Regions from separate parts of the Bradyrhizobium sp. SMVTL-02 genome, predicted to be linked through region 2. Evidence: predicted binding sites of a transcription regulator. Region 2 holds the regulator's gene; each other region holds the start of a gene.
What was found. Region 2 encodes PhoB, which activates phosphate uptake and scavenging genes when phosphate is short. Its sites were predicted from a motif close to TGTCATNNANCTGTCAT; they were not measured.

Region 1 (9,967 bases), 4.0 Mb from region 2:
CGGCTCTGGGGCATGATCCTGGGCGCCGGCGCGGCCGTGCTGCTGCGGATCATCTTCACCGGCATCGTCGCGAGCCTGATGGAGCTCCCGTACCTCAAGCTCGTCGGCGGTCTCGCGCTGATCGTGATTGCGGCCAAGCTGCTGGTGCCGGAAAACGAGGATGAGGACGACGTCGAGTCCGCCTCGCATCTGTGGCAGGCGGTGCAGATCGTCGTCGTCGCCGACATCGTCATGAGTCTCGACAACGTCATTGCGGTCGCCGCCGCCGCCAATGGCAGCGTGCCGCTGCTGATCCTCGGCCTTGCCATCAGCGTGCCCCTGATCGTCGCCGGTGCGGCCTTGATCATGGCGCTGCTCGCCAAGCTGCCGGTGCTGGTGTGGGCCGGTGCTGCGCTGCTCGGCTGGATCGCTGGCGAGGTGATCGCGACCGACCCCGGCGTGGCGCCGAGGCTGCACACGCTGTTCGACGGCCCGCTCGGTGCCTCGCTGGACAAGATCCTCGCCGGCTTGCGCATCCCGCTGCAATTCGGCCATGGCGGGTCGGGCGGCGAATATCTCTGTGCGGCGCTCGGTGTCGTCGTCGTGCTGGTCGTCGGCACGATCTGGCGACGGCGTAGCCTGAGTGCGGCCGCGCTGGAATCCTCCGAGCGGCACGCCAAGGCGTCGGCGGAGTAGTTCTTTAGCGCCGGACGATGGAGCCGGCGCGTCCGACAAGGCGAGCGAGCTGCTTGAAGCGGCTGCCGACGCGGTCGGCGACGAGATCCACGAGCCGGTGCTCGAACACCAGCATCAATTTGCGGCCCTGGGTACGGAAATGCGTGGCGGTCAAGACGCCCGGCCGCGCCGCCGAGATCAGATGCGCGACGCGGAACGCCGCGCCGAGCAGGCGGGCGCGCTCGAGCTGCGCCGGCGTCAGCAGCTCCTGCATGGTGACCGGCGGCTGGTTCTCCTCACTGAGACCCGCATAGCGATAGAACACCGACAGGCCGACGAAGGCGCGCTCGGTGTGGGTGATCGCACCGAAATTGCCGTTGACGACGAGGCTGAGCGTCTGCTCGCCCCGGTGATCGGGGTGCACGCGCCAGCCGATGTCGGAGAGCAGGCAGGCGGTGTGGCGCAGGCGGCGATCCTCCTCGGTCTCGCGCAGCTTCACCACGCGCACGAGGCGATCGGTCCAGGCGATCAGCTCGCGGGCGTGCCTGGCCGAGCGCGACAGCAGCTCATTGAGCTCCTCCGCCGCGCAGATCAGTCCGTCCTTGTTGCGCTCGGCCTCCGGCAGCTTCTCGTGCAAGAGGCCCTCGCGCACGCCGAAGGTCGAGAACACGATCGTCTTGGGCTTCGCCACGCGGATGATGTGCTCGAGCACCAAGGCCGCATAGGTGAGGAGCGGGCGGCGTGCGTCAGCGACGATCTCGATGTCGGCGAGCATGTCGGCGGCCGCCAGACGCCGCAGCCTGCGAGAAAAGTCGAGCGCCTCGGCTGCGGAAATCGAATAGCCGTGCATCACCTGGAGCGGATAGCCGCTCTGGATGATGTGGATGCGCGCGAGCGCGCGCCAGGTGCCGCCGACGGCGTAGAAGGCGCGGCCGCGGCCGGCAGTGAGCAGCTGCACCTCGTCGAGCTCCTCGCGCACGATACGGTCGGCGCGCTTGAGCGATTTGTGGGCGAGGTCCTGCAGCGCGAGGCCGCCGAGCGGCAGCGTGACGCCGCTGCGCACGCTGTTCCTGCGCACGTCGATCAGCTCGAGCGAGCCGCCGCCGAGGTCGCCGACGATGCCGTCGGGATGGTGGATCCCGGAGATTACGCCAAGCGCCGACAGCCGCGCCTCGCGCGGACCCGACAGGATCTCGATCTTGACGGCGCAGATGCGCTCGGCCTTCGCGATGAAGTCGGGGCCGTTGGAGGCGTCGCGGCAGGCGGCAGTGGCGATCGCGAACACCCGACCGACCTGCATCACGCGGCACAGCGCGCGGAAGCGCTTGAGCGAGGTCAGCGCCTTGTCGACGGCATCGGGCGCGAGCAGGCCCGTGCTCTGCACCTCGCGCCCGAGGCCGCACAGCGTCTTTTCGTTGAAGATCGGAATGAGGCTCCGCGCCAGCGCCTCGTAAACGACGAGACGTACCGAGTTGGAACCGATGTCGATGACCGCGACAGTGCCGCCGCGCTTGCGCGGCCGCGTCACGTCAGGGATCCCGGATCAGGAGTGATGACGTTCATTCCGGCGCGTGAGACGGCGCGGCGAGGATTCCTTGAGCGACTTTCCACGGCCAGACAGACTCGGATTTGTCATGAAGTAGTTGTGGACGTTGAAAGGCTCCTCGCCCTTCGCCGCCTTCATACGCGTTGAGGAACCGTCCGGCAACAACTGCCAGCTCTGCTCATTGTCCTTCAGATTCGCGACCATGATCTGTTCGAGAACCTGCTGATGCACCGTGGGATTTTGCAGCGGACACAGCACCTCGACGCGGCGGTCGAGGTTGCGCGGCATCATGTCGGCCGAGGAGATATACACAGCCGCTTTCGCGCTCGGCAGGCCCTGACCCATGCCGAAGCAGTAGATTCGGCCGTGTTCCAGGAAGCGTCCGATGATCGACTTGACGCGGATGTTCTCCGACAGGCCGGGAATGCCGGGCCTGAGGCAGCAGATGCCGCGCACCACCAGCTCGACCTGCACGCCGGCCTGCGAGGCCTCGTAGAGCGCGTCGATGATGTCGGGATCGACCAGCGCATTCATCTTCATCCAGACCGCGCCGGGACGGCCGTGCCGCGCATGCGCGGTCTCGCCCTGGATGTGCTCGATGATGCGCTTGCGCAGCGTCAGCGGTGATACCGCCATTTTTTCCAGATCGCTCGGCGCGGCATAGCCCGTGATGAAGTTGAACACGCGCGCCGCATCGCGGCCGATGGTCGGATCCGAGGTGAAGTAGGAGAGATCGGTATAGATACGCGCGGTGACCGGGTGGTAGTTGCCGGTGCCGGTGTGAACGTACGTCGTGAGGCTACCGCTTTCACGGCGGACCACCATCGAGAGCTTTGCGTGCGTCTTCAATTCGAGGAAGCCGTAGACGACCTGCACGCCGGCGCGCTCCAGGTCGCGCGCCCAGCGGATGTTGGCCTCCTCGTCGAAGCGCGCCTTCAGCTCGATCAGCGCGGTGACGGACTTGCCGGCTTCGGCAGCCTCCGCCAGCGCGCGCACGATCGGCGAGTTGTTGGAGGTGCGGTAGAGCGTCTGCTTGATCGCGACGACGTCGGGGTCGCGCGCGGCCTGCTGCAGGAACTGGACGACGACATCGAAGGATTCATAGGGATGGTGGACGATCAGGTCCTTCTGCCGGATCGCGGCAAAGATGTCGCCCCCATGCTCGCGAACGCGCTCGGGATGGCGGGGCACGTAAGGGGTGAATTCGAGGTCGGGCCGATCTAGGCGGGTGAGCTGCGAGAGCTCGTTCATCGCCTGCACGCCGTCGACCAGGAACACCTCGTCGTCGGCGGCCGAGAGCGCATGCTGCACGAAGTTGCGCAACTCTTCGGGCATCTTGGCGTCGATCTCGAGCCGGATCACCGATCCGCGGCGGCGGCGCTTCAGCGCGGTCTCGAACAGGCGGACGAGGTCTTCGGCCTCTTCCTCGATTTCGAGCTCGGAGTCGCGGATGATGCGGAAGGCGCCCTGGCCGCGCAAATTGTAGCCGGGGAACAGGCGGTTGATGAACAGGGCGGTTGCCTGTTCCAGCGAAATCAGCCTGACGGCCTTGCCCTCGGAGGGTAGGCGGATGAAGCGGTCGATCTTGCCGGGCATGCGGATCAGCGCGTTCATCTGCTTGCCGTCGGCAGCGCGGGTGAGCTGGAGCGCGATGGTGAAGCCGAGGCTCGGAATGAACGGGAAGGGGTGGGCCGGGTCGATCGCCAGCGGCGTCAGCAGCGGGAAGACGTTGTTGAGGAAGTAGTCCTCCACCCAGGTCCGTTCCGGCTTGGTGACGTCCTTGCCGTCCACCAGGACGATGCCGACGTGGGTCAGCGTGCCGCGCAGGTCGCGCCAGATCGCCTGCTGGTCCGAGGCGAGCTGGGACACGGTGCGGTTGATCAGCGCGAGCTGCTCGGCCGGCGTCAGGCCGTCGGGGCTCCGCTCGGCGATGCCCTCGCGCACCTGTGCCTTGATGCCGGCGACGCGGACCATGAAGAATTCGTCGAGGTTGTTTGCCGAAATCGACAGGAATCGCACCCGTTCCAGCATCGGATGGCTCGGATTGACCGATTCCTCCAGGACGCGGCGGTTGAAATGCAGCCAGGACAGTTCGCGGTTAATGAACCGTTCGGGGCTCGATGCGATCGCCGGGAGGCCCTCGGTCTCCGCGGCTTTTTCTTTGATTTCAACGGCTTGCGCAGAGTCCATGAGAGGTCGATCCATCCAGTTCACCCCAATTTGCGACTTATGCGCAAAACCGGCGGGAGCATGTGTTAGAGCGATGACGTTTCGATGACATTGATGTTCCGCCGCTCCGCGCCGTCAAGCAGTGTGAGGACCGGGCGAGGGTCAGGCGTCCCGCAGCAGCTCGGCGGCCAGGGCCCGGGTGACGGGCCGGCCGAGGCGCAGGGCCTCGCTGTCGAGCAATTCCACTGCCTGCCGGGCCGCCGCCGAGGACCGCTCCAGCCGGGTGGCGAGGTAGCCGACCACGCTCTCGTCCACAATGAGCTGGCGATCGGCGCAGAATTTGACGATGAGGCCGCGGAACAGCTGGTCGTCGGGCGTCAGCAGCGTGACCACAGGCACGGCGCGCAGCCGCGAGCGCAGGTCGCGGAGCTCGATATCGAGCGAGGCCGGTGCGTCACGTCCGGTGAAGAGGACGAAGGCGCCGTCCTCGCGGGCGAGATTCATCAGGTGGAAGAGGGCGCGTTCGTCAAAATTTTTCGCCCTGAGATCCTCGACCACCAGGGCACCGGTGGCGAGCGCGGTCGGAACGCCCGCAGCGGTGAGAGCATTGGCGGTGGTCGACCGAGCGCCGGCCTCCTCGGCCCAGATCGCGGCGAGATGGCTCTTCCCGCTGCCTTCGGGCCCGGCCAGCCACATGATGCGGTTCGGCCATTCCGGCCAGCCGTCGATCAAGCCGAGGCCGGCGGCGTTGGCAGGGCCTTCGAGGAAATTGTCCCGGCTGAGGCTCTCCGCATGCGGAAGCGAGAATGCCAATTGTCGGGGGTGAACGCGGCCTGCCACGCTAGCTTTGCTCCGTGCCGGCGCGCCGGCTTGGTTTGACGAGATTCGACTTGATCGAGCGGGAGTTGGCCTTTTGCGGGGCCGCGTCCCATCTCATTTGGCCTCGATCGTGCTCATGTGCCGCAGCCACTCGACGAGGTAGAGCGACACGGAGGAGAGCGTGAAGACCGTGACGAGGCCCATCATGATCATATCATAGGGCTCAGGCCTGAAGCCGAAGGCAAGAGACGCCAGCACCAGGGCGGCGTAGGCGACCTGGGCGGCTGTGTTTAGCTTGGATACTTTCGATGGCTTCATCTCGACCGGCTTGTCGAACAGCCAGGACACGATCACGGCTGCGACGATCATGATATCGCGCGACACAACAAGGATCACGACCCATCGCGGGATGTCGCCCCAGATGCCGAGCGCCAGGTAGATCGACACCAGCAGCGCCTTGTCGGCGAGCGGATCCAGCAGGGCACCGAGCTCGCTCGCCATATTGAAGCGCTTGGCCAGGAAGCCGTCGACGGCGTCGCTGATGCCCGCAATCAGGAAGACGGCAAACGCCACCTCCATTTGGCTGGACACGATGGCCCAGACGATGATTGGGACCAGCATGATGCGGCCCAGGGTAATGATGTTCGGAATACTCACGCAGCGCTTCCCGGCACCGGTCTCACCTCAAATCCGGCCCGTCGGAGGCTGAACCGGTTGATATGTCTACATAGTATAGGGAGGAGCGCCTTGCGAGCCATTGCGCGTCCCCGGAATTCGACGTAACCAGCCGCAAACCCACTGGAAATCGGGCATGACCGACCGCAAAAACGGCCTCACTTACGCCGATTCAGGCGTCGATATCGACGCGGGCAACCGCCTGGTCGACCTGATCAAGCCCATGGTGCGCGCCACCGCGCGGCCGGGCGCGGATGCCGAGATCGGCGGCTTCGGCGGCCTGTTCGATCTCAAGGCCGCCGGCTTCAAAGACCCTGTCCTGGTTGCCGCCACCGATGGCGTCGGAACCAAGGTGAAGATCGCGATCGAGACCGGCCTGCACGGCGGGATCGGCATCGACCTCGTCGCCATGAGCGTCAACGATCTCGTGGTGCAGGGCGCCGAGCCGCTGTTCTTCCTCGACTATTTCGCCTGCGGCAAGCTCGACCCGGAGGCCACGGCCGCGATCGTCGCGGGCGTTGCCGAAGGCTGCCGCGAATCCGGCTGCGCCCTGATCGGCGGCGAGACGGCCGAGATGCCCGGCCTCTACAAGGACGGCGATTACGACCTCGGCGGCTTTGCCGTCGGCGCCGCTGAGCGCGGTACCTTGTTGCCGCGCAAGGATATCGCCGCGGGCGACGCCGTGATCGGCCTCGCGTCGTCGGGGGTGCACTCGAACGGCTTCTCACTCGTGCGCAAGATCGTGGAACAATCCGGCATCGGCTTCGAGGCCCAGGCGCCGTTCGCGCCCGTCATGACGCTCGGCGGCGCGCTGCTGACGCCGACCAAGCTCTACGTCAAATCCTGCCTGCGGGCGATCCGCGAGACCGGCGCGGTGAAGGGGCTCGCCCATATCACGGGCGGCGGCTTCACCGACAATATTCCGCGCGTGCTGCCGCAGAATCTCGGCGTCGGCATTGACCTCGCGCGGCTGCCGGTGCTCCCGGTGTTCAAATGGCTGGCGGCGCAGGCCGGCATTGCCGAGTTGGAGATGCTGCGGACCTTCAACTGCGGCATCGGCATGATCGCGATCGTCGACCCCGACAAGGTCGACAAGGTGATCCAGGTGTTCACGGACGCCGGCGAGACCGTGGCGCGGCTCGGCACCGTGATTCCGGCCGAGGGCGAGCATCGCGTCGTCTATAACGGTCACCTCGATCTGGCGCTGTGATGAAGCGCCGCGTCGCCATCCTGATCTCCGGTCGCGGCTCCAACATGGCCGCGCTGATCAAGGCAGCCGCTGGCGCGGATTTCCCGGCGGAGATCTCGCTCGTCATCTCGAACAAGGCCGATGCGCCCGGGCTCGAACGGGCCAAGGCGAGCGGGGTCAACACGCTGGTGATCGAGAGCAAGCCGTTCGGCAAGGACCGCGCCGGGTTCGAGAAGGTGCTGCAGGCCGCCCTCGACCAGCACGGCATCGAGCTGATCTGCCTCGCCGGCTTCATGCGCCTGTTCACGGCCGAGTTCACCAAAGCCTGGTACGGGCGGTTGCTCAACATCCATCCCTCGCTGCTGCCGTCGTTCCCCGGCCTCGACCCGCACGGCCAGGCCCTGCGCGCCGGCGTGAAGCTGTCGGGCGCGACGGTGCACTTCGTGATCCCCGAGACCGATGCCGGCCCGATCGTGATGCAGGGCGCGGTTCCCGTCGGCGACCACGACACCGCGGACACGCTGTCGGAGCGCATCCTTGAAGTCGAGCACCGCATCTATCCCGAGTCGCTGCGGCTGCTCGCGACCGGCAAGGTCCGGATCGAGGGCGATGTCTGCAAGACCGCGGGCAGCTCTGCGACGGAGAATTTTCTGGTTGCGCCGGTGGTGAGCTGAAGCGCATTTGCGTTTCGTCTCCCCAAACAAAATCCCCCGGCAGAGCCGGGGGCAACGTCATGATCTCTCGCGCGTGGCGAGAGAAGTCAGGAGACCTTGAGGTTCTCCGCGGATGATTTGCCGCGATTCTCCACGAGGTCGTATTCAACCACCTGGTTCTCGTTGAGGGTCGAGAGTCCGGCGCGCTCGACGGCGGAGATGTGGACGAACACGTCCTTGTCGCCACCATTCGGCTTGATGAACCCATAGCCCTTGGTCGGGTTGAACCATTTGACGGTGCCCTTTTGCGGCATCCTCAGTCTCCTCCACTAGATAGAAAAAAGACGCGGCCGCTTTTCGCGTGCCACGCCACAAACGGGCTTCCGGAAGTCTGTTCGAGTCTCATCGTCGCGAAACGCACAGCCGAGCGGCCAATTCCGATTGTGTCGGATATTGCAACATGAAAATCGCGCGTTAGCAAGCCGCGCGCGATTTTCAAGAGCGGGGCGGGTGCCGTTGTCTGCTATTTGCGACCTGTGGCCGCGGAACCACAATCGAGGCAATAGGCTCGGTAACGGCGTGCCAACAGGTTGACCCTCCGTGGCAGTTCGGCACAAATCGCCGCACACGCGAGCCGCTCGTGTTGCATTTTTGCGGACGCCCTTTACTTCGGGATTAGTCGTCATGCGCTGCACCTCGCGGCCCACCGGGATACGGCAGATCGGGCTGGACCGGGTCCGGGGGATCGCGGCAGCGATTGCCAAAGCCCTTGCGGCCGTGGCGGTCACGCTGGTCGTGACAATGTGGGCGGCGGCCTCCGTCCTCGCGCAAACTCCGACGCCCACGCCGACCCCGACGCCGACGCCGACCGCGACCCCCACGCCGACCCCGACCGCGACACCCACGCCGTCGCCGGCCCCGGTCCCGATGCCCACCTCGACCAATTACAATCAGTCGGCCGGCAACAGCATGCTCAATTCCGGTTCGGGATTTCTGGAGCGGCTGGGCAACCAGGCCTCCAGTGGTTTCAACCGGTCGTTCCGGACCAATCCCGGCGGAGGCGGCGCGTCCGCAAGCACGGAAGATCCCCGCTACCGCACCTGGTTGGAGGGCTACGACGTCTCGGTCCGCACCGAGGCCCAAGGCGACTTCGTCGGCGACAAGCGCAAAACCTTTGGCGGTGTCGCCGGCTTCGGCGCGCGGATTGCGCCGGGGGTCAACATCGGCTTCTCCATCGATCAGAGCCACACCGACATCGACGTGCCGCTCGCGCTGCAGTCGGCAACGCTCGACCTAACCCAACTCGGCTTCAACGGCTCGGTCGACAAGGGCCCGTGGACCTGGGCATTCGCGGTGGTACATGGTTTCGGCAGGGTCCATTCCAGCCGCGATACCGGCTTCGGCCTTGCCACCGCCGGTTATCGCGCCGCGGTCGACGGCGCGCTGACCGAGGTCAGTTACTACTGGACCAGGGATCAGATGCGCATCGTGCCCAAAGGAGCGCTGGAATATGTACGCGCCACCAGCGCAGCGTTCCAGGAGGCCGGCGGGCTCGATCCGCTCAATGTGGGCTCGACGGCGCTCTCGCGCGCACGCGTGATGATCGGGGCGGAGATCGGGCGATATTTCATCTTCGACCAGAAGCTCCTGGACCTGTCGGCCTATGGCAAGTTCGTCGACAATTTCTACCAGAACCTGGGATCGGTGCAGGTCAGCCTCGGGACCCAGAGCATCGTCGTTGCCCGGCATTGGCGAGAGCCGTTACGGCATGGACACGGGTGGCTCGGCCTCGCTCAGCCTGACCAACACGGCGCGACTCTACATCAACTACGACGGCAAGTTCCGCAAGGAGCTCACCTCGCACCAGGGCACGGTCGGCTTCGAATCCAGGTGGTGAGCTGAGCTCGCCTTTGCCTTAAGCCGGCGTCGCCGCGACGTAACCCGTCAATCCGAAACCTTCGCGCGCGGCCGTCATCATCGGCACCAGCGCGTTCGGATGGATGAACTCGTCGCGGAAGCAGGGATAGGTCCTGGGATCGAAGATCTTCTTCAACCAGTCGACCACGATCTTGTGGCGCTCGGAGGCGCGAAACTCCCTGTGATAGGTGAGCCAGAGATCGGCGTGATGGCTGACGCCGAGATCCACGGCAACGAGCGGTGCGCCGAGCGCGATCGACACGGTCGGCAGGAAGCCGATGCCGGCGCCGCGCTCCACCGCATAGAGAACGCCGACGGAGGAATTGGTCTTGATGCCGACGATAC
Region 2 (9,967 bases):
CGCCATCACCGTGGTTCGCCGCTCGGACGGCTCAGGCACCACCTTCAACTTCACCAACTATCTCTCCAAGGCCAGCGCGGACTGGAAGAGCAAGGTCGGCGAGGGCACCGCGGTCGAGTGGCCGGTCGGCGTCGGCGCCAAGGGCAATGAAGGCGTGTCGGGCAACATCAGCCAGACCAAGAACTCGATCGGCTACGTCGAGTACGCCTATGCCAAGCAGAACAAGCTGACCTACACCGGTCTCGTCAACAAGGCCGGCAAGCCGGTGCAGCCGACCGTCGAGGCGTTCCAGGCGGCCGCCTCCAATGCCGACTGGGCCAAGGCGCCCGGCTACTACGTCATCCTGACCGACCAGCCCGGCGACAAGTCCTGGCCGATCACCGCGGCGACCTTCATCCTCATGCACAAGGAAGCCACCGACAAGGCGGCCTCGCAGGAAGCCATCAAGTTCTTCCGCTGGGCCTTCAAGAACGGCGGCAAGATGGCTGAGGAACTCGACTACATCCCGATGCCCGACAGCGTCGTTCAGCTGATCGAGAAGACCTGGGCTGCCGAGATCAAGAGCTAAGGCGCTCCTGTCCCGGCATGGTGCCGGGATGATCTCCAAGATCTCCGCTCCGGATCGGCCTTGCGCCGCCTCCGGAGCGCGCCACCGACAAACAACAAGCGTATATGAATAACGGCTACAGGGGATCGGCGTGGCTGAGATGGCTGTCGAGAGCGACGTAATTGATGCTGCCGGACCGTATGATCGCGCCAAGGCCTTGAGCGCGTTCAAGCTCGGTGACGTCACCTTCTACTGGATCACGCGGCTGTCCGCGATCTCGGTGCTACTCATTCTCGGCGGCATCATCGTCTCGCTCATCGTCGGCGCCTTCCCGGCGATGAAGGAGTACGGCATCTCCTTCCTGTGGACGCAGCGTTGGGCGCCGTCCGCCGATCCGCCCGTGCTGGGCGCGCTCGGGCCGATGTACGGCACGTTGGTCACCTCCTTCATCGCGATGCTGATCGCCATTCCGGTTGGTCTCGGCATTGCCATTTTCCTCACCGAGCTGTGCCCGCAATGGCTGCGCCGCCCGATCGGCATGGCTGTCGAGCTGCTCGCCGGCATTCCCTCGATCATCTATGGCATGTGGGGCTTCTTCGTGCTCGGCCCGTTCCTGGCCAACACGTTCCAGCCCTTCATGATCAGGATCTTTGACGGCGTCCCTGTGCTGGGTGCGATCTTCGCGGGGCCGCCGTCCTATCTCAGCCTGTTCAACGCCGCGCTGATCCTCGCCATCATGGTGCTGCCCTTTATCACCTCGATCTCGGTCGACGTGTTCAAGACCGTGCCGCCGGTGCTAAAGGAGGCCGCCTACGGCGTCGGCTGCACCACCTGGGAAGTCGTCCGCAGCGTGGTGATCCCCTACACCCGCGTCGGCATCATCGGCGGCGTCATGCTGGCGCTGGGCCGCGCGCTCGGCGAGACCATGGCGGTGACCTTCATCATCGGCAACTCGTTCCGGATCTCCTCGTCGATCTTCGCGCCCGGCACGACGATCTCGGCGGCGATCGCGTCCGAATTCGCCGAGAGCGACGGCCTGCACCAGTCCGGCCTGATACTGCTCGGCCTGCTCCTGTTCGTGCTGACGTTCTTCGTGCTCGCGGCCGCTCGGCTGATGCTGCTGCGTCTGGAAAAGAAGGCGGGGAAGTGAAATGAACCCGATCTACGCCCGCCGCCGCCGCAAGGACATCGTGATCCGCGGGCTCTGCATTGCCGCCGCCGCCTTCGGCGTCACCTGGCTTGCGCTGATCCTGATCACGCTGCTCTACAACGGTATTGCCGGTCTGAACCTGCAGATCTTCGTCGCGGACACACCGCCTCCGGGCTCGACCGAAGGCGGCCTGCGCAACGCCATCGTCGGCTCGATCATCATGACCGTGCTCGGCGTCGGCATCGGCGCGCCGCTGGGCCTGTTCGCCGGCACCTATCTCGCCGAGTACGGCCGCAACGACAAGCTGACCTCGGTGATCCGCTTCATCAACGACATCCTGCTCTCGGCGCCCTCGATCATCATCGGCCTGTTCATCTACGGTGCGGTGGTGGTGCCGATGCGCGGCTTCTCGGCGATTGCGGGCGCGCTCGCGCTCGCCGTGATCGTCATCCCGGTGGTGGTGCGCACGACCGAGGACATGCTGCTCCTGGTGCCGAACGCGCTGCGCGAGGCGGCAAGTGCGCTCGGCCTGCCGCGCTCGCTGGTGATCAAGCGCATCGCCTATCGTGCGGCCCGCTCGGGTCTCATCACCGGCGTGCTGCTCGCCACCGCCCGCGTCGCCGGCGAGACCGCGCCGCTGCTCTTCACCGCGCTGTCGAACCAGTTCTTCAGCCTCAGCCTGAACAAGACGATGGCGAACCTGCCGGTCACCATCAACAACTTCGTGCAGAGCCCCTACGCCTACTGGAAGCAGCTCGCCTGGAGCGGCGCGCTGCTGATCACGCTCACCGTGCTTGCCCTGAACATTGGCGCGCGCATCCTCGGCGCCGAGAGGACTGCAAAATGACCGATCTTTCCGTATCCGTGAGTTCCAACGCGCATCTGGCCTCGCAGCCGATGCCGGAAGCGCCCGCCAAGGTGACGGTGCGCAACCTCAACTTCTATTACGGCGACCACCACGCGCTGAAGAACATCAATTTGACGCTCGGCACCAACCGCGTCACGGCGTTCATCGGCCCGTCGGGCTGCGGCAAGTCGACCCTGCTGCGCATCTTCAACCGGATGTACGACCTCTATCCAGGCCAGCGCGCCACCGGTCAGCTGATGCTCGACCAGACCAACATCCTCGATCCCAAGCTGGACCTGAACCTGCTGCGCGCCCGGGTGGGCATGGTGTTCCAGAAGCCGACGCCGTTCCCGATGACGATCTACGAGAACATCGCCTTCGGCATCCGCCTCTATGAGAAGATCTCGAAGTCCGAGATGGACGACCGGGTCGAGAAGGCGCTGCGCGGCGGCGCGCTGTGGAACGAGGTCAAGGACAAGCTCAACGCCTCGGGCCTGTCGCTCTCCGGCGGCCAGCAGCAGCGCCTCTGCATCGCCCGCACCGTCGCGGTCCGCCCTGAAGTGATTTTGTTCGACGAGCCCTGCTCGGCGCTCGACCCGATCTCGACCGCCAAGGTCGAGGAGCTGATCCAGGAATTGTCCGAGAACTACACGATCGCGATCGTTACCCACAACATGCAGCAGGCGGCGCGCGTCTCCGACAAGACCGCCTTCATGTATCTCGGCGAGCTGATCGAGTTCGACGACACCAGCAAGATCTTCACGTCGCCGAGCGATCGGCGCACGCAGGATTACATCACCGGCCGGTTCGGCTGAGGAGACGGGACATGGGTTCTGAACATACCGCAAAGGCCTTCGACACCGACCTCCAGGAGCTCACTCGGCTCGTCGCCGAGATGGGCGGTATCGCCGAGCGCATGATCGTCGATTCCGTCGACGCGCTGATCCGCCGCGACGTCGCGCTCGGCCAGCGCGTCGTCACCACCGATGCCGAGCTCGACGCGCTGCAGAAGAAGATCGAGGAGCGCGCCGTGCTCACGATCGCCCGCCGCCAGCCGATGGCGGTGGACCTGCGCGAGATCGTCGGCGCCATGCGCGTTGCGACCGACCTCGAGCGCATCGGCGACCTCGCCAAGAACATGGGCAAGCGCGTCGCCGCGCTCGATGCCGACTTCCATCCGCTCAAACTGTTCCGCGGCCTGGAGCACATGACCGACCTCGTGCAGCAGCAGGTCAAGTCGGTGCTGGACGCCTATGCCGCGCACGATCTGCCGGCGGCGATGGCGGTGTGGAAGGGCGACGAGGAAGTCGACGCCATCTGCACCTCGCTGTTCCGCGAACTCCTCACCTACATGATGGAGGATCCGCGCAACATCTCGTTCTGCATCCATCTGATGTTCTGTGCCAAGAACATCGAGCGGATCGGCGACCACGCCACCAACATCGCCGAGACCGTGTTCTACATGATCGAGGGTCAGGCCATCACCGACAAGCGGCCGAAGGGCGACATGACGACCTTCGCCACGACGGTCCCGAATACCTGAAGACTCAAGGAGCGACGAGCCGATGGGCGCACGCATCATGGTGGTTGAGGACGAGGAAGCTCTCACCGAGCTTCTCCGCTACAACCTCGAAGGCGACGGCTATGACGTCGAGACGGTGATGCGCGGCGACGATGCCGACACCCGCCTCAAGGAGCACATCCCCGACCTGATCGTGCTCGACTGGATGCTGCCGGGGCTCTCCGGCATCGAGCTGTGCCGGAGGCTGCGCACCCGTCCCGAGACCAAGCAGCTACCGATCATCATGCTCACCGCGCGTGGCGAGGAGAGCGAGCGGGTGCGGGGGCTTGCGACCGGCGCCGACGACTACATCGTCAAGCCGTTCTCGGTGCCCGAGCTGCTGGCGCGGGTGAAGGGCCTGTTGCGGCGCGCCAGCCCCGAGCGGCTCGCCACCGTGCTCGCCTATGGCGACATCGAGCTCGACCGCGAGAAGCGCCGCGTCGCGCGCTCGGGCCGGCCGATCGATCTCGGTCCGACCGAGTATCGCCTGCTCGAGTTCTTCCTCGAGCATCCCGGTCGCGTGTTCTCGCGCGAGCAGCTGCTCGACAGTGTCTGGGGCCGCGACATCTACATCGACGAGCGCACCGTCGACGTCCATATCGGCCGCCTGCGCAAGCTGCTCAATCTCGGCCGCGAGCAGGACCCGATCCGCACCGTCCGCGGCGCCGGCTACGCGCTCGACGATCGCTTTGCGAAGGCCGAGCAGACCTGAGAGCGGCTTCGAGCAAGCCAAACAAAAAGCGCGCCACGTGGCGCGCTTGTTTATGTCTCGGTTGTCGTCCCGGCCTCACGTCGGGACGAGGTAGTTTAAAGCCGTGCTCAGCGCGTGCCGGGCTTTGCCGGCGCGCGACGGCGGTCGGCCGCGGGCTGATACGCGACGCGCGAATGCTGGGCGCAGTAGGGCAGGCCGGAGAGCGCCTTGCCGCCGCAGAAGAAGAAATCCGGGCTCGAGGGATCGCCGACCGGCCAGTGGCAGGTCGCCTCGTTCAACTCGAGCAGCGACAGCCGCTGGCTCATCGGCACCACGTTGTCGTAGGTCACAGGCTCTGCCTCGACCTCGACCTCGAAGGCCTGCGCCAGCGCGGTGTTGCCGCGCGCAATCGGGCGGCTGACCCGCATCATGTGCTGAGCCGGGCGCGCCTTGCGCGGCCGGGGAGCTGCCGATGAGGGGCTCTTGGCGCGGCCCGACAGGCCGAGCCTGTGCACCTTGCCGATCACGGCATTACGGGTCACGTTGCCGAGCTCGGCTGCGATCTGGCTGGCCGACAATCCGGCCTCCCAGAGCTTTTTCAGCTGCTCGACGCGATCGTCGGACCAGGTCAAAACCGTCATTGCACCCTTTCCCTCGCCGTGCGGCTGCCGTCCTGGCGCCTCGCGGCGAATGCCTAAGCCTCGAAAAACCCGTGCCGCCAGAATCCCTTAAGGCTCGCCGGGCATAACCAGAACGCCCGAACGTTTACGCCGGTACATGAGGACTTAGAGGATCAGAACTGCTGCACGAGATGTCGTATCTGACAAGCCAAACGCTACAATATGGCGTGACTCACGCGCAAGAGTCAGCCGACTCGCTTCCACATGTTCCGTGGCAAAAACCCCGCAAATCCGGCACCGCAAGACTACGGATTCAGCGTTTCCCGGGGCTTTCAGGCGGCATTGACACCCGTTCTACCCGGCATAAGATAGTGCCACGTGCCGCCCTTAAAAGGCGGCACGTTTCGTTTTCCGGGCCGGTTGATGGTGCGCTGCGTGAGCGCTTCAGGCCGTCCGCAACATCAAGTGATCGTCATGACTGACAGCGCCGCGCCGCATTTGCTCCCCGTTTTCGCCAGGGCCAACCTCGGTTTCGAGCGCGGCGAAGGCTGCTGGCTGATCGCGACCAATGGCGAGCGCTATCTCGATTTCACCTCGGGCGTCGCCGTCAACGCGCTCGGCCATGCCCATCCCGCGCTGGTCAAGGCGTTGCAGGAGCAGGCGACCAAGCTCTGGCACATGTCGAACCTGTTCCAGAGCCCGGACGGCGAGAAACTCGCGGCGCGTCTGTGCCAGGAAAGCTTCGCGGACTTCGTGTTCTTCTGCAATTCCGGCGCCGAAGCGCTGGAAGGCGTGATCAAGCTGGTCCGCCATCATCACTTCTCCAAGGGCCATGCGGAGCGCTACCGCATCATCACCTTCGAGGGCGCCTTCCACGGCCGCACGCTGGCGACGCTGGCTGCGACGGGATCTGCAAAATATCTTGAAGGGTTCGGCCCGCCGATGGACGGCTTCGACCAGGTCCCGCATGGTGACATCGAAGCCGTCAAGAAGGCGATCGGTCCGCAGACCGCCGGCATCCTGGTCGAGCCGATCCAGGGTGAGGGCGGTGTGCGATCGTCGACGCCCGCCTTCCTCAAGGCGCTGCGTCAGCTCTGCGACGAGAAGGGCCTGCTGCTCGCCTTCGACGAGGTGCAGACCGGCATGGGTCGCACCGGAGATCTGTTCGCGCATCGGCGCACCGGCGTCACACCTGACGTGATGTCGCTCGCCAAGGCGCTCGGCGGCGGCTTCCCGATCGGCGCGGTGCTGGCCACCGCGGAGGCGGCAGCCGGCATGGGGCCCGGCTCGCACGGCTCCACGTTCGGCGGCAATCCGCTGGCGATCGCGGCTGCCAATGCCGTGCTCGACATCATGCTCAAGCCCGGCTTCTTCGACCACGTGCAGAAGATGTCGCTGCTGCTCAAGCAGAAGCTCGCCTCCGTGATCGACCGTCACCCTGACGTCGTCAGCGAGGTGCGTGGCGAGGGCCTCTTGATCGGCATCAAGGCCGTGGTGCCCTCGGGCGATCTCGTTGCGGCCTTGCGCAATGAAAAGCTGCTCACGGTCGGCGCCGGCGACAATGTCGTGCGCTTCCTGCCGCCGTTGATCGTCACCGAGGCCGAGATCGAGGACAGCGTTGCGCGGCTGGAGCGCGCCTGCGCTGCGATCTCGTCCAGTCAGACCAAGCGGGCTGCAAGCTGATGAGCAAGTCGCCGAAGCACTTCCTGGACATCAACGAGCTGCCGTTGTCGGAGCTCAAGAGCATGCTCGACGCCTCCGCCGCCATGAAGGCGAAGCAGAAGGCGCAGCAGCCGGTGAAGCCGCTCGAGGGCAAGACGCTGGCGATGATCTTCGAGCGTCCCTCGACGCGCACCCGCGTCTCGTTCGACGTCGCCATGCGCCAGCTCGGCGGTGAGCCCATCATGCTCACCGGCGCCGAGATGCAGCTCGGCCGCGGCGAGACCATCGCCGACACCGCGCGCGTGCTGTCGCGCTATGTCGATGCCATCATGATCCGCATCCTCAACCATGAGGCGCTGCTGGAGCTTGCGGCGAATGCGACCGTGCCGGTCATCAACGGCCTGACGCGGCGCTCGCATCCCTGCCAGGTCATGGCGGACCTCATGACCTATCAGGAGCATCGCGGCCCGATCGAGGGCCGGACGGTGGCCTGGACCGGCGACGACAACAACGTGCTGGCCTCCTGGGCGCATGCCGCCGAGCGCTTCAAATTCCAGCTCAATGTGGCAACGCCCCCGGAGCTCGCGCCGAAGAAGGCGATGCGCGACTGGATCAAGGCGACGGGCGCGCCGATCGTGCTCGGCTCTGATCCCGAGGCCGCCGTGAAGGGCGCCGACTGCGTCGTCACCGACACCTGGGTGTCGATGGGCGACAAGGAAGGCGAGCACCGTCACAACGTGCTCAAGCCCTATCAGGTCAATGCGAAGCTGATGTCGCTGGCCAAGCCCGACGCGCTGTTCATGCACTGCCTGCCGGCCCATCGCGGCGAGGAGGTCACCGACGAGGTGATCGACGGGCCGCAATCGGTCGTGTTCGACGAGGCCGAAAACCGCCTGCACGCGCAGAAGGGCATTCTGGCTTGGTGCTTCGACGCGGTGAAGTAGCGGCGCGGTCGCGTAATATTGGATCGTCATCCTGACTTTCGTCAGGACGACACGGAATTTGTACTCGCGTGCACGAGATCCGATCGCCGGAACACACCCCCTTCCATTCCCGGCTCTCCGACCCCAGATAAAGCGCCATGGTTTTCCAATCCCCTGACATGAAAACCGGGCCTGAAGGCCCGGTCCGCGCGCCATCAGCGGTTCCGGTCGACGACGCCGTGCTGCCTTACGAGGTCGACGCGCTCGACGTGCGCGGTCGCCTGGTGCGGCTTGGCCCTGCGCTCGACGACATCCTGACCAAGCACGATTATCCAGCGCCTGTCGGCAAGCTGCTCGGCGAGGCGATCGTGCTGGCGACGCTGCTCGGTTCGGCGCTGAAATTCGAGGGCCGCTTCATCCTGCAGGCCCAGACCGACGGTCCGGTGTCGTTCCTGGTCGTCGACTACAAGGCGCCGGATCATCTGCGGGCCTATGCCCGCTACGACGCCTCGCGCCTCGGCACGGCGAAGGATTCCGGCACGCTGCTCGGCCGCGGTCATCTTGCGATGACCATCGATCAGGGCCCCGACATGAGCCGCTACCAGGGCCTCGTCGCGCTCGACGGCGGCAGCCTGGAAGATGCCGCCCACGAATATTTCCTGCGCTCCGAGCAGATCCCGACCAAGGTGCGCCTCGCCGTCGGCGAGGAGTGGCGCTCGAGCGACGGCGGCAAGCATCGCTGGCGCGCCGGCGGGATGCTGATGCAATTCCTGCCGAAGGCTCCCGAGCGCGCGCGGCAGGCGGACCTGCATCCCGGCGATGCGCCCGAAGGTGTCGAGGCGCACAGTGTCGCCGAGGACGACGCCTGGGTCGAGGCGCGCTCGCTGATCGAGACCGTCGAGGACGTCGAGCTGATCGATCCGGAGCTCTCCGGCGAGCGGCTGCTCTATCGCCTGTTTCACGAACGTGGCGTACGCGTGTTCAAGCCGCTGTCGCTGAAGGCGCAGTGCTCCTGCTCGCGCGACGCGGTCGCGTCCATGCTGAAGAGCTTCTCGCCCGACGACCGCGCGGCGATGGTGAAGGACGACAAGGTCGTCGTGACCTGCGAGTTCTGTTCGTCGGTCTACCAGTTCACGCCGCACGAGGCGGGCGTCGAGGACGCGTAAGTCCATCCTCCGTCATTGCAAGCGCAGCGAAGCAACGACGATGTGGAGGTACGGCACGGTGCTAATTCAACACCCGCTTGTTATCCGGGCTGTCTAGCGAGAACGTCGGCACGTCGATCTCGAAGCGCTCGCCGGTTTCGCTGACCATCTGGTAGCGGCCGGTCATGAAGCCGGATGCGGTCGTGAGCGGCACGCCGGAAGTGTATTCGAACCGCTCGCCGGGGGCGAGCGTCGGCTGTTCGCCGACCACGCCCTCGCCCCTGACCTCCTGCTGGCGACCGGTGGCGTCGGTGATGATCCAGTGCCGCGTCTTGAGCTGCACCGTCTCGTCGCCGGAATTGGTGATGACGATGGTGTACGACCAGAAATAGCGGGAGCGGTCGGCCGACGACTGCTCCGGAACAAAGTTCGGCTCGACGGTCACTTCGATCTGGCGGGTCACGGCGCGGTACATGGCTGCCATCATACCGAAATCCGGCGTCGGAACCAAACCCCGAGGCGGTTTTGGCGACATCGTGCCGCCAGAATTGGCGAGGAAGTACACCCCAAGGGATGACATCCCCAGGGGGGAGACACCCCCATGTGATCCGGCCGCTTTGCGAGATGACGGCCGGACCGGTACACTCCTTCAACGTCGCGATTTGGGTGAGGGTTTTTAGGCCCCGATGACCATTGCCGACCAAGTGACGGGATCGAGCATCGCAGGAACCGCCAAACCTGCGGAGCCGCGTGCAGCCGCCATCACGCTGCCCGCCATCGGCGAGCGCGAACTCCGCCTTGACCTGTTCCGTGGGCTGGCG
Region 3 (9,967 bases), 960 kb from region 2:
TGGTCGTTGCGGTCACGGGCGAGCTCCGAGCGCTTGATGAAGGTGGTGAAGTCGGTACCGGCGATCTTCACCTCGATACCGCTCTCCTTCACTTCGAGCACTTCGCAGGTCACGACCGCGCCCTTCTTGACATCGCCCGGCTCGGCGAAGGGGTCGCCTTCGAGCTGCTTGATGCCGAGCGAGATGCGCTCCTTCTCGACGTCCACGTCGAGCACCACGGCCTTCACCATGTCGCCCTTCTTGTAGTTGTCGATCACCTGCTCGCCCGGAAGCTTCCAGTCGAGGTCGGAGAGGTGGACCATGCCGTCGACGTCGCCCTCGAGGCCCAGGAACAGACCGAACTCGGTCTTGTTCTTGACCTCGCCCTCGACCACCGAACCGGTCGGGTGACCTTCGACGAAGACCTCCCAGGGGTTGCGCATGGTCTGCTTGAGGCCGAGCGAGATGCGGCGCTTGACGGAGTCGACTTCCAGCACCTGCACGTCGACTTCCTGCGAGGTCGACACGATCTTGCCGGGGTGCATGTTCTTCTTGGTCCACGACATCTCGGAGATGTGGATCAGGCCTTCGATGCCCGGCTCGAGCTCGACGAACGCACCGTAGTCGGTGATGTTGGTGACGCGGCCGGTGAAGCGGGCACCCAGCGGGTACTTGGCTTCGATGCCCTGCCACGGATCGTCCAGCAGCTGCTTCATGCCCAGCGAGATGCGGTGCGTCTCGTGGTTGATCTTGATGATCTTGACCTTCACGGTCTGGCCGATCGAGAGCACCTCGGTCGGGTGGTTGACGCGGCGCCACGCGATGTCGGTGACGTGCAGCAGGCCGTCGATGCCGCCGAGGTCAACGAACGCACCGTAGTCGGTGATGTTCTTGACCACGCCGTCGATGACCTGACCCTCTTCGAGGTTCTGCACCAGCTCCTGACGCTGCTCGGCGCGGGTCTCTTCCAGAACCGTGCGGCGGGACACCACGATGTTGCCGCGGCGGCGGTCCATCTTGAGGATCTGGAACGGCTGCGAGTTGTTCATCAGCGGCGCAACGTCGCGGATCGGACGGATGTCGACCTGCGAGCGCGGCAGGAAGGCCACGGCACCGTCGAGGTCGACGGTGAAGCCGCCCTTGACCTGGTTGAAGATGACGCCGTTGACCTTTTCGTTGTTCTGGAACGCCTTCTCGAGCTTGCCCCAGCTCTCTTCGCGGCGCGCCTTGTCACGCGACAGCACGGCTTCGCCGAGGGCGTTCTCGATGCGATCGAGGAACACTTCCACCTCGTCGCCGACCTTGAGATCGGAGTCACGGCCGGGGCCGGAAAATTCGCGAAGGGCAACGCGGCCCTCGGTCTTCAGGCCGACGTCGATGACGGCCATGTCCTTTTCAATTGCAACCACCTTGCCCTTGATGACGGAGCTTTCCTGCAGGTTGCCACCTGCGAAGGACTCGTCGAGCATCGCGGCGAAATCGTCACGCGACGGGCTATAGGTATCAGCAGAAGTCGAAGCCATTTGTTCTCCAGTTGCGGAAGTCTTGCCGGCCGTTGGGTTCAAGGGCGCATCGCACACGCAGTGTCGGAAGGTCCGCAAAACCTTCGAGCGACCGCTCGCTGCTCCGGCCTGAAGGCGGAACAGCGGAGGCGGGCCGGCTGAGGCCCGCGCGTTAGATACGTGAAAATCTTATGTCCGGAGCCTGGATCGCGCCGGCCCCCAAACAGGGACCGGAAGTATCGACCTCAAAGAGCGGGAGCGGGCGCTTCCTCCAGTGACGGCAGCGGCTTAACCCCGCGACCGGCCCGCTCGGACAGCCTCGATAATGTCGATGGCGGCCCGGACGCCGCCTTCTATATCCAGTTGGGAGTTATCTAGCAAGTAAGCATCCGGGGCCGGTTTTAAAGGCGCAATCGGCCGGTTTTTGTCGCGTTCGTCGCGGCGGATGATGTCGGCGAGCACCGCGGCCTCGTCGGCGTCCTCGCCCCTGGCCCTCGCCTCCATGGTGCGGCGGCGCGCGCGGACCTTGGGGTCGGCCACGACGAAAATCTTCACGTCGGCATGAGGACAGATCACGGTTCCAATATCCCGGCCGTCGAGCACCGCGCCGGGCGGATCGGCGGCGAATTGCCGCTGGAAATTGACCAGGACCTCCCGAACCCTGGGGATCGCCGAGACGATCGAGGCGCCCTCGCCCGCCTCCTGGGTCTTCAGCGCGGGATTGCCGAACTTTTCGGGGTCGAGCTCCAAGGCAGCCTGCACCGCGGCCGCCTCGTCCCGGAGATCATGACCGGACTGCATCACGGCATAGGCCACCGCGCGGTAGATCACGCCGGTATCGAGATGACGATAGCCGTAATGGTGGGCGAGACGCTTGCCCAGCGTGCCCTTACCCGAGGCCGCAGGCCCGTCGATGGCGATAATCATGAAAACTCGGCCCCAAGCGAACGCATCATCGGAATGAAATCCGGGAAACTGGTGGCGATGAAGGCGGTGTCGTCGACGGTCACCGGCTGGTCGGAGGCGCAGCCCATCACCAGCGCCGACATCGCGATGCGATGATCCATGTGGGTTGCGACCGTGCCGCCGCCGGGGACATGGCCGCGACCCTCGACGATCAGGTCGTCGCCGGAGACCTCGACCTTGACACCGTTGACGCGCAGCATGGCGGCGGTGGCCTCCAGGCGATCGGATTCCTTGACGCGCAGCTCCTGCAGGCCGCGCATGATGGTGGTGCCTTCGGCGAAGGACGCCGCCACCGCCAGCACCAGATATTCGTCGATCATCGAGGGCGCGCGCTCCGGTGGCACCACGACGCCGCGCAGCTTTGATGCGCGCACGCGCAAGCGCGCCATCGGCTCGCCGGCATCGCCGCGCACTTCACTCTCCTCGATGAAGCCGCCCATTTCGCGCAGCGTGCTGAACAGGCCAGTGCGCAGCGGATTGGTCATGACGTCGGGCAGCACGATGTCGGAGCCTTCGACGATCAGCGCAGCGACGATCGGGAACGCCGCCGAAGAGGGATCGGCGGGCACGACGACATCGGCGCCGTGCAGCTCGGGCTGGCCGACCAGCGCAATGCGGCGGCCGTGCTGGCCTTCCTGCGCCGAGGTGATGTCCGCGCCAAAATGCTTCAGCATCAACTCGGTGTGGTCGCGGCTGGCCTCGGTCTCGATGACAGTGGTCGTGCCCGGCGCGGCGAGGCCCGCCAGCAGCACGGCCGACTTGATCTGGGCCGAGGCAACCGGGGTCTTGTAGGTGATCGGCAGCGGATCGCGCGCGCCCTGGAGGGTCAGCGGCAGACGCCCGCCCTCGCCGCCGGAGATGACCTTCGCACCCATCTTTTCCAGCGGATCGAGGATCCGGCGCATGGGCCGGCTGCGCAGCGAGGCGTCGCCGTCGAACACCGCCGAAATGGAGCAACCGGCGACGGCGCCCATGACCAGCCGGCAGCCGGTGCCGGAGTTGCCGAAATCCAGCGCCGCGTTGGGCTGGGCGAAGCCTCCGACGCCCACGCCGTTGACCTTCCACGCAAAATCACCGGTCCGCTCGACCCTGGCGCCCAGCGCCTGCATCGACTTGGCGGTGTTGAGGACGTCCTCGCCTTCCAGCAGGCCCGAAATCCGGGTCTCGCCGACCGCGAGCGCGCCCAGGATGAGGGCGCGGTGCGAGATCGACTTGTCCCCGGGCACCCGTACTTTCCCGGTCAGGGGGCCGCTGGCGCGAGACTGCAGCGGTCTCGGTTGATCGGAATGGGTCACGATTGTGTCCTTGGATAGGCCCTATGGGCTGGCGCGCAGGTACCACATGGTCCGCGCCCCGTCACGGGCATGTCTTTCTCCCGTAATGCGCTATTGACAGCAGGCCGCCAACTAGCCAAGTGAAGCACCGCTTTTCAGACATTCCCAGGATTCCTGCCGTGGCCAAGTCCGAACTCGGAACCAAACGTATTTGCCCGACCACGGGCAAGAAATTCTATGACCTCAACAAGAATCCGGTGATCTCGCCCTATACCGGCGAGGTGGTGCCGATCGCCCCGATCGCTCCCGCGCGTGCGCCCCGCGGCGCCGAAGCCCGCAGCATGGCCCAGGACACCGCGCCGGAGCCGGCGGAGGCCGAAGAGTTGGTCTCCCTCGAGGAGGCCGATGCCGAGGAGAACACCGGCAAGGTCAAGGCCGTCGTGCCCGAATCGGAGGACGATATCGAGGTCGACGAGACCCTCGACGACGATGATGACGATGATTCGACCTTCATTGCCGACGAAGAAGAGGGCGATGAGGACGTGACCGACATCATTGGTGATGTCGGAGGTGACGAAGAGACTTGAGATCAGTCCTGATCTGTGAAAAAGGGTGCACCGCGCGAGTCACCAGGCTCGCCGGTTTGTGGGGGATCCTCCGGGATCGTCCCATTTAAGGACTAAGGGGCCATAGCTCAGCTGGGAGAGCGCTTGCATGGCATGCAAGAGGTCGGCGGTTCGATCCCGCCTGGCTCCACCAGCCTTCGCTCGCTTCGCGAGCTACGGCTGGGCAAGCCCAGGGAAGTCCCTTGTAGCGAAGTGAGCGAAGGCTGCCCGCCATGGACCGAAGGGCGACGGCGGCCCGCCTGGCGAAGCATAGTGCTGGCGAAGTACCTCACACGTCGAAATATGGGCCTTGACGAATTCGGACCTATTTTGCTTTCGATGACGCCGCAGGCGCTGTTACATTCGAGCGATATCTGAAATCTGGTTCGGGGCGAGCATTCGCGAAGAAGCATTTTTGATCGCGCGTGACCGACCCCTACTCCCCGATCACCGCATTCAGCCGATCCCGCAACGCGACGATCTCGTCCTTCATCGCGACCAGTTCCGACACCGAGCAGTCCGACGCCGCCAGGATCGACTGCGGCACGGTGCGCGCTTTCTCCTTCAGCGCATGGCCCTGCGTCGTCAATGCGATCAGGACCTGGCGTTCGTCCTTGCGCGAGCGGGTGCGCTTGACGAGATGGGCGGCCTCGAGCCGCTTGAGCAGCGGGGTCAATGTGCCCGAATCCAGGAACAGCTTTTCGCCGATCTCCTTGATCGGCACGTCGTCGCGCTCCCACAGCACCAGCATCACCAGATATTGCGGATAGGTCAGGCCGAGCCGGTCGAGCAGCGGCTTGTAGACGCGGTTGAAGGCGTGCGCGGCGGAATAGACTGCGAAGCAGATCTGGTTGTCGAGCCGCTGCGGGTCGAGGGTCGATAGTTTCCGGGCCATGGAGAATCTCACGCGTTTCTCCCATTCTGGGGCCGGCCGGCGAGACATTCAATTGCGAACAATTAAATGTGAGGCATGCCGATTTAGACTGCGCGCAATCTAATTGCCGCGATAAAGATCGCGCCCCGACCCTGAAACACCCAAGGAGACGAAAATGTCCGTGAACGTGCTCTACAAGCCATGCTGCGACCCTCGACGGCGCGCTCGACGTCAAGCTCGCCACCCCGAAGGAGCTCGGTGGCGGTGGCGGCGCCGGCAACAATCCCGAGCAGCTGTTCGCGGCCGGCTATGCCGCCTGCTTCATCGGCGCGATGAAGTTCGTATCCTCGCAGGGCGGCCCCAAGGTTCCCGCTGATGCATCCGTCACCTCGACCGTCGGCACATCGGCCCGCGCTCCGAGGGCGGCTTCGGCCTCGATATCGAACTCGCCGTCTCGCTGCCGGGCCTTGCCCGCGCGGAGGCCGAAGCGCTGGTCGCCAAGGCGCACCAGGTGTGCCCGTACTCCAATGCCACGCGCGGCAATGTCGACGTTCGCCTGACGGTCGTCTGATCGGATCGGCGGAGTTGGCTGGCCCGGGACCCCCCTTGGGCCGGCCGCTTCCGCTTGATTTGCCACCTCGCGGGATGGCCGCGCGGGGGCGCATACGGCCCCACGCGCGGGCCCATTGCTGGCGCAAACAAACCTCGCTAGGCCTGTGATCCAATGATCGACACAGGGGAAGCGAAGGCATGACCGAAGCAGCAACGGGCGCAATGAGTGGACTGCGCGTCATCGATCTCACGCGCGTGCTCGGCGGTCCCTACTGCACCCAGATCCTCGCCGACCACGGCGCCGACGTCATCAAGGTCGAGCCGCCGGCAGGTGACGAGGTGCGCGAATGGGGCCCTCCCTTCCACGAGGAGGACGCGGCCTATTTCGTCGGCATCAACCGCAACAAGCGCTCGATCGGCCTCGACCTCGCTTCCGAAGGCGGCCGCGTCGTGCTGCTGAAGATGCTGGAGACGGCCGACGTCCTGATCGAGAATTTCAAGCCGGGCACGCTGGAGAAATGGGGCATCGGCAACGATGTGCTCAGCGAGAAATTCCCGCGCCTCGTGCATTGCCGGATCTGCGGCTTCGGCGCCGACGGGCCGCGCGGCGGCAATCCCGGCTATGATGCCATCATCCAGGCCATGACCGGCATGATCGCGGCGACCGGCTCGCCGGAGAGCGGGCCGATGCGGATCGGCGTGCCCTTGGTCGACATCACCACCGGCCTCTATGCGGCGATCGGCATCCTGATGGCACTTTCCGAGCGGCAGCGTTCGGGCAAGGGCCAGTTTCTGGAGACGACGCTATACGAGACCGGCCTTGCCATCATGCATCCGCACACCGCCAACTATTTCATGCATGGCAAGCCGCCCTCGCTCACCGGCAACGAGCATCCGAACCTCGTGCCCTACGCGATCTTCCCGACCAAGACCGACAACATCTTCATCGGGGTCGGCAATGACGGCACCTTCCGCAAGCTCGCCAAGGAGATCGGCAAGCCCGAGCTCGGCACCGATCCGCGCTTTGCCCGCAACAAGGACCGCATCGCCAATCGCGAGGCGCTTCGCGCCGAGCTCGCCGCGGTGTTCAGCCGGCACGAGGCCGAGCCGCTGTGCAATCGCCTGCTCGCGGCGGGCCTGCCCGCAGGTCCCGTGCAGAAGATCGACCAGGCGTTGACGAACCCGCACACGATCTACCGTGGCGATATTATCGAGAAGGACTGGTACAAGGGCGTGGCCTCCCCGATCCGCCTCGATCGCAGCAAGCCGAGCCTGCGCCGCGTGCCGCCGAAGTTCAGCCAGCACGCAGCCGAGGTGCTGGGCGAGTTCGGCTACTCCAAATCCGAGATCGACGCGATGGTCGCAAAGGGCACCGTCTGCGGCCCCGAGCGCAAGCGCTGAGCCAAGACACAGATCGAGCGACAGCGCAGGTGCGCGAGAGGGTCGGGGAGAGGGGGTCGCCGCAGCGGGACAATCCCTAGAGGAGAAAGCCTCGCCCGCGCCTTCGGCGCGACCTCTCCCGCAAGCGGGAGAGGTTAAGGAAGTCCGGAGCCGATCGTTTGCCTCGCATCATCCAATGCCGCACTGCGGCGCGCGCACGCATGTGCGGCGCGAACGGCTGCGGCTGGCAGCGCCGCATTCGCCTATTTGACGGCTTCCCTTTTCCCGCGCTTGCCGCTTTCGTTTCGGCCGCTTACACAGTCATGTGAACGTCATATGGCGCTGCTAGCGCAAGCGCTTCTTGAGTGACGGGCAAGGGAGGTTTTCTTGATGGCTCTTCGACATTTTGGCGCGGCTGCTGCTGTTGCACTCACGGTTGGTCTCGGCGCCTCGCCGGCCCTGGCCGTGACCGAAATCCAGTGGTGGCATGCGATGACCGGCGCCAACAACGACGTTATCGTCAAGCTCGCCAACGACTTCAACGCGTCGCAGACCGACTACAAGGTGGTCCCGACCTACAAGGGCAGCTACCCCGACACGATGAACGCCGGCATCGCCGCGTTCCGCGCCGGCAACGCCCCGCACATCATGCAGGTGTTCGAAGTCGGCACCGCAACCATGATGGCCGCGACCGGCGCCGTGAAGCCGGTCTACAAGCTGATGGCCGAGACCGGCGAGAAGTTCGATCCGAAGGCCTACCTGCCCGCGATCACCGGCTACTACTCGACCTCGAAGGGCGAGATGCTCTCGTTCCCCTTCAACTCATCGTCCACCGTCACGTGGATCAATCTCGATGCGCTCAAGAAGGCCGGCATCGCCGAGCCGCCGAAGACCTGGCCGGAAGTCTTCGACGACGCGAAGAAGCTCAAGGCCGCCGGCTACACCACCTGCGGCTTCTCCGGCTCGTGGGTCACGTGGGTCAATCTCGAGCAGCTCTCGGCCTGGCACAACGTGCCGCTCGCCAGCAAGGCCAACGGCCTCGACGGCTTCGACACCGTGCTTCAGTTCAACGGTCCACTCCAGGTCAAGCATCTCGAAAACCTGGTCGAGCTCCAGAAGGACAAGACCTACGATTATGCCGGCCGCACCAACACCGGCGAGGGTCGCTTCACTTCCGGCGAGTGTCCGATCTATTTGAGCTCCTCGTCGTTGTTCGCAAACATCAAGGCGCAGGCCAAGTTCGCCTTCACCGCCGTCCCGATGCCCTACTATCCCGACGTGCAGGGCGCGCCGCAGAACTCGATCATCGGCGGCGCTTCGCTCTGGATCATGGGCGGCAAGCCGGCCGATGAATACAAGGGCGTGGCAAAGTTCCTGACGTTCCTGTCGGACACCGACCGCCAGGTCTGGATCCACAAGGCCTCCGGTTATCTGCCGATCACGAAGGCCGCCTACGACAAGGCCAAGGCCGAAGGCTTCTACAAGGATCAGCCTTATCTCGAAACGCCGCTGCTCGAATTGACCAACAAGGAGCCGACCGACAATTCGCGGGGCTTGCGCCTCGGCAACATGGTGCAGCTCCGCGACGTCTGGTCGGAGGAGATCGAGCAGGCACTCGCCGGCAAGAAGACTGCCAAGCAGGCGCTGGACGCCGCGGTCGAACGCGGCAACACGATGCTGCGGCAGTTCGAAAAGACCGCCGCGAAGTAAGGCGACTGGCGGCAGGCCGAACACCCGGCCTGCCGCTTCCGGGGCATCATGCAAAAGCAAGCCATTTTCCAATCGAAGCTATTACCCTACGCGCTGGTTGCGCCGCAGCTCGCGATCGTCCTGATTTTCTTCTATTGGCCGGCCCTGCAGGCGGCGGTTCAATCGTTCCTGCTCCAGGACGCCTTCGGCCTCTCGACCAGCTTCGTCTGGTTCGACAATTACATCGAGCTGTTGAGGGAGCCCGCTTATTTCGAGGCGGTCGTCCGCACCTTCTTCTTCTCGTTCGCCATCGCGATCTCGTCGCTGTCGTTTGCACTGCTGCTCGCCGTGATGGCCGACAAGCCGCTGCGCGGCTCGATGCTCTACCGCACGCTGCTGATCTGGCCCTATGCGGTAGCACCGCCCGTGGTCGGCGTGCTCTGGATCTTCATGCTGCATCCCTCGCTCGGCGTGATCTCGCGCTACCTGCGCGCCGCCGGTGTCGACTGGAATCCGCTGCTGGACGGCAATCAGGCCGCGGGTCTCATCATCCTCGCCGCCGCGTGGAAGCAGATCTCGTATAACTCCTGTTCTTCCTCGCCGGCCTGCAGGCGATCCCGAAAAGCGTGTTCGAGGCCGCCGCGATCGACGGCGCGCGGCCGATGCGCAGGTTCTGGACCGTGACCTTCCCGCTGCTGTCGCCGACCATCTTCTTCCTGCTGGTCGTCAACATCGTCTACGCCTTCTTCGACACGTTCGGCATCATCGACACCATGACCCGCGGCGGTCCCGGCACCTCGACGGTGACGCTGGTCTACAAGGTCTATTCGGACGGCCTGCTCGGCGGCAATCTCGGTAGCTCCGCGGCGCAATCGGTGATCCTGATGATCATGGTCATCGTGCTCACCGGCATCCAGTTCCGCTTCGTCGAACGCAAGGTGACGTACTGATGGTCGAGGACGAGGGCATCAGGCGCTACGTCGCCCATTTCATCCTCTGGATCGGAATCGCGATCGTCGCATTCCCGGTCTACATCGCGATCGTCGCCTCGACCCAGGACAACGCCCTGATCGCGAACGGCCAGATGTCGCTGCTGCCGGGCGGCCACTTCTTCGAGGTCTACTACCAGACCATCTTCGTCGGCAC

Region 1: ACNJYB_RS17795 (RNA degradosome polyphosphate kinase) is a predicted target of PhoB. The motif match lies at 4,464-4,480, and genes of this name have one in related genera.
Region 3: ugpB (sn-glycerol-3-phosphate ABC transporter substrate-binding protein UgpB) is a predicted target of PhoB. The motif match lies at 7,452-7,468, and genes of this name have one in related genera.

The regions. Positions count from the first base shown of each region.
Region 1 is NZ_CP182469.1:3,807,306-3,817,272, forward strand. Features, by position in the region: gene ACNJYB_RS17785 (TerC family protein) at 1-675, shown strand, start outside; gene ppx (exopolyphosphatase) at 680-2,182, opposite strand; gene ACNJYB_RS17795 (RNA degradosome polyphosphate kinase) at 2,198-4,390, opposite strand; gene ACNJYB_RS17800 (chromosomal replication initiator DnaA) at 4,532-5,209, opposite strand; gene ACNJYB_RS17805 (CDP-alcohol phosphatidyltransferase family protein) at 5,303-5,845, opposite strand; gene purM (phosphoribosylformylglycinamidine cyclo-ligase) at 6,000-7,073, shown strand; gene purN (phosphoribosylglycinamide formyltransferase) at 7,073-7,726, shown strand; gene ACNJYB_RS17820 (cold-shock protein) at 7,813-8,019, opposite strand; partial or broken gene ACNJYB_RS17825 (autotransporter outer membrane beta-barrel domain-containing protein) at 8,390-9,602, shown strand; gene ACNJYB_RS17830 (LysR family transcriptional regulator) at 9,621-9,967, opposite strand, start outside.
Region 2 is NZ_CP182469.1:7,823,037-7,833,003, reverse strand. Features, by position in the region: gene pstS (phosphate ABC transporter substrate-binding protein PstS) at 1-568, shown strand, start outside; gene pstC (phosphate ABC transporter permease subunit PstC) at 708-1,697, shown strand; gene pstA (phosphate ABC transporter permease PstA) at 1,699-2,544, shown strand; gene pstB (phosphate ABC transporter ATP-binding protein PstB) at 2,541-3,359, shown strand; gene phoU (phosphate signaling complex protein PhoU) at 3,371-4,087, shown strand; gene phoB (phosphate regulon transcriptional regulator PhoB) at 4,110-4,817, shown strand; gene ACNJYB_RS37540 (GcrA family cell cycle regulator) at 4,925-5,437, opposite strand; gene ACNJYB_RS37535 (aspartate aminotransferase family protein) at 5,891-7,099, shown strand; gene argF (ornithine carbamoyltransferase) at 7,099-8,022, shown strand; gene ACNJYB_RS37525 (Hsp33 family molecular chaperone) at 8,160-9,167, shown strand; gene apaG (Co2+/Mg2+ efflux protein ApaG) at 9,229-9,621, opposite strand; gene ACNJYB_RS37515 (OpgC domain-containing protein) at 9,833-9,967, shown strand, end outside.
Region 3 is NZ_CP182469.1:376,249-386,215, reverse strand. Features, by position in the region: gene rpsA (30S ribosomal protein S1) at 1-1,502, opposite strand, end outside; gene cmk ((d)CMP kinase) at 1,770-2,408, opposite strand; gene aroA (3-phosphoshikimate 1-carboxyvinyltransferase) at 2,405-3,742, opposite strand; gene ACNJYB_RS01815 (TIGR02300 family protein) at 3,901-4,308, shown strand; tRNA gene ACNJYB_RS01810 (tRNA-Ala) at 4,405-4,480, shown strand; partial or broken gene ACNJYB_RS01805 (GIY-YIG nuclease family protein) at 4,581-4,745, shown strand; gene ACNJYB_RS01800 (MarR family winged helix-turn-helix transcriptional regulator) at 4,763-5,221, opposite strand; partial or broken gene ACNJYB_RS01795 (organic hydroperoxide resistance protein) at 5,404-5,771, shown strand; gene ACNJYB_RS01790 (CaiB/BaiF CoA transferase family protein) at 5,951-7,153, shown strand; gene ugpB (sn-glycerol-3-phosphate ABC transporter substrate-binding protein UgpB) at 7,523-8,842, shown strand; partial or broken gene ugpA (sn-glycerol-3-phosphate ABC transporter permease UgpA) at 8,891-9,771, shown strand; gene ugpE (sn-glycerol-3-phosphate ABC transporter permease UgpE) at 9,771-9,967, shown strand, end outside.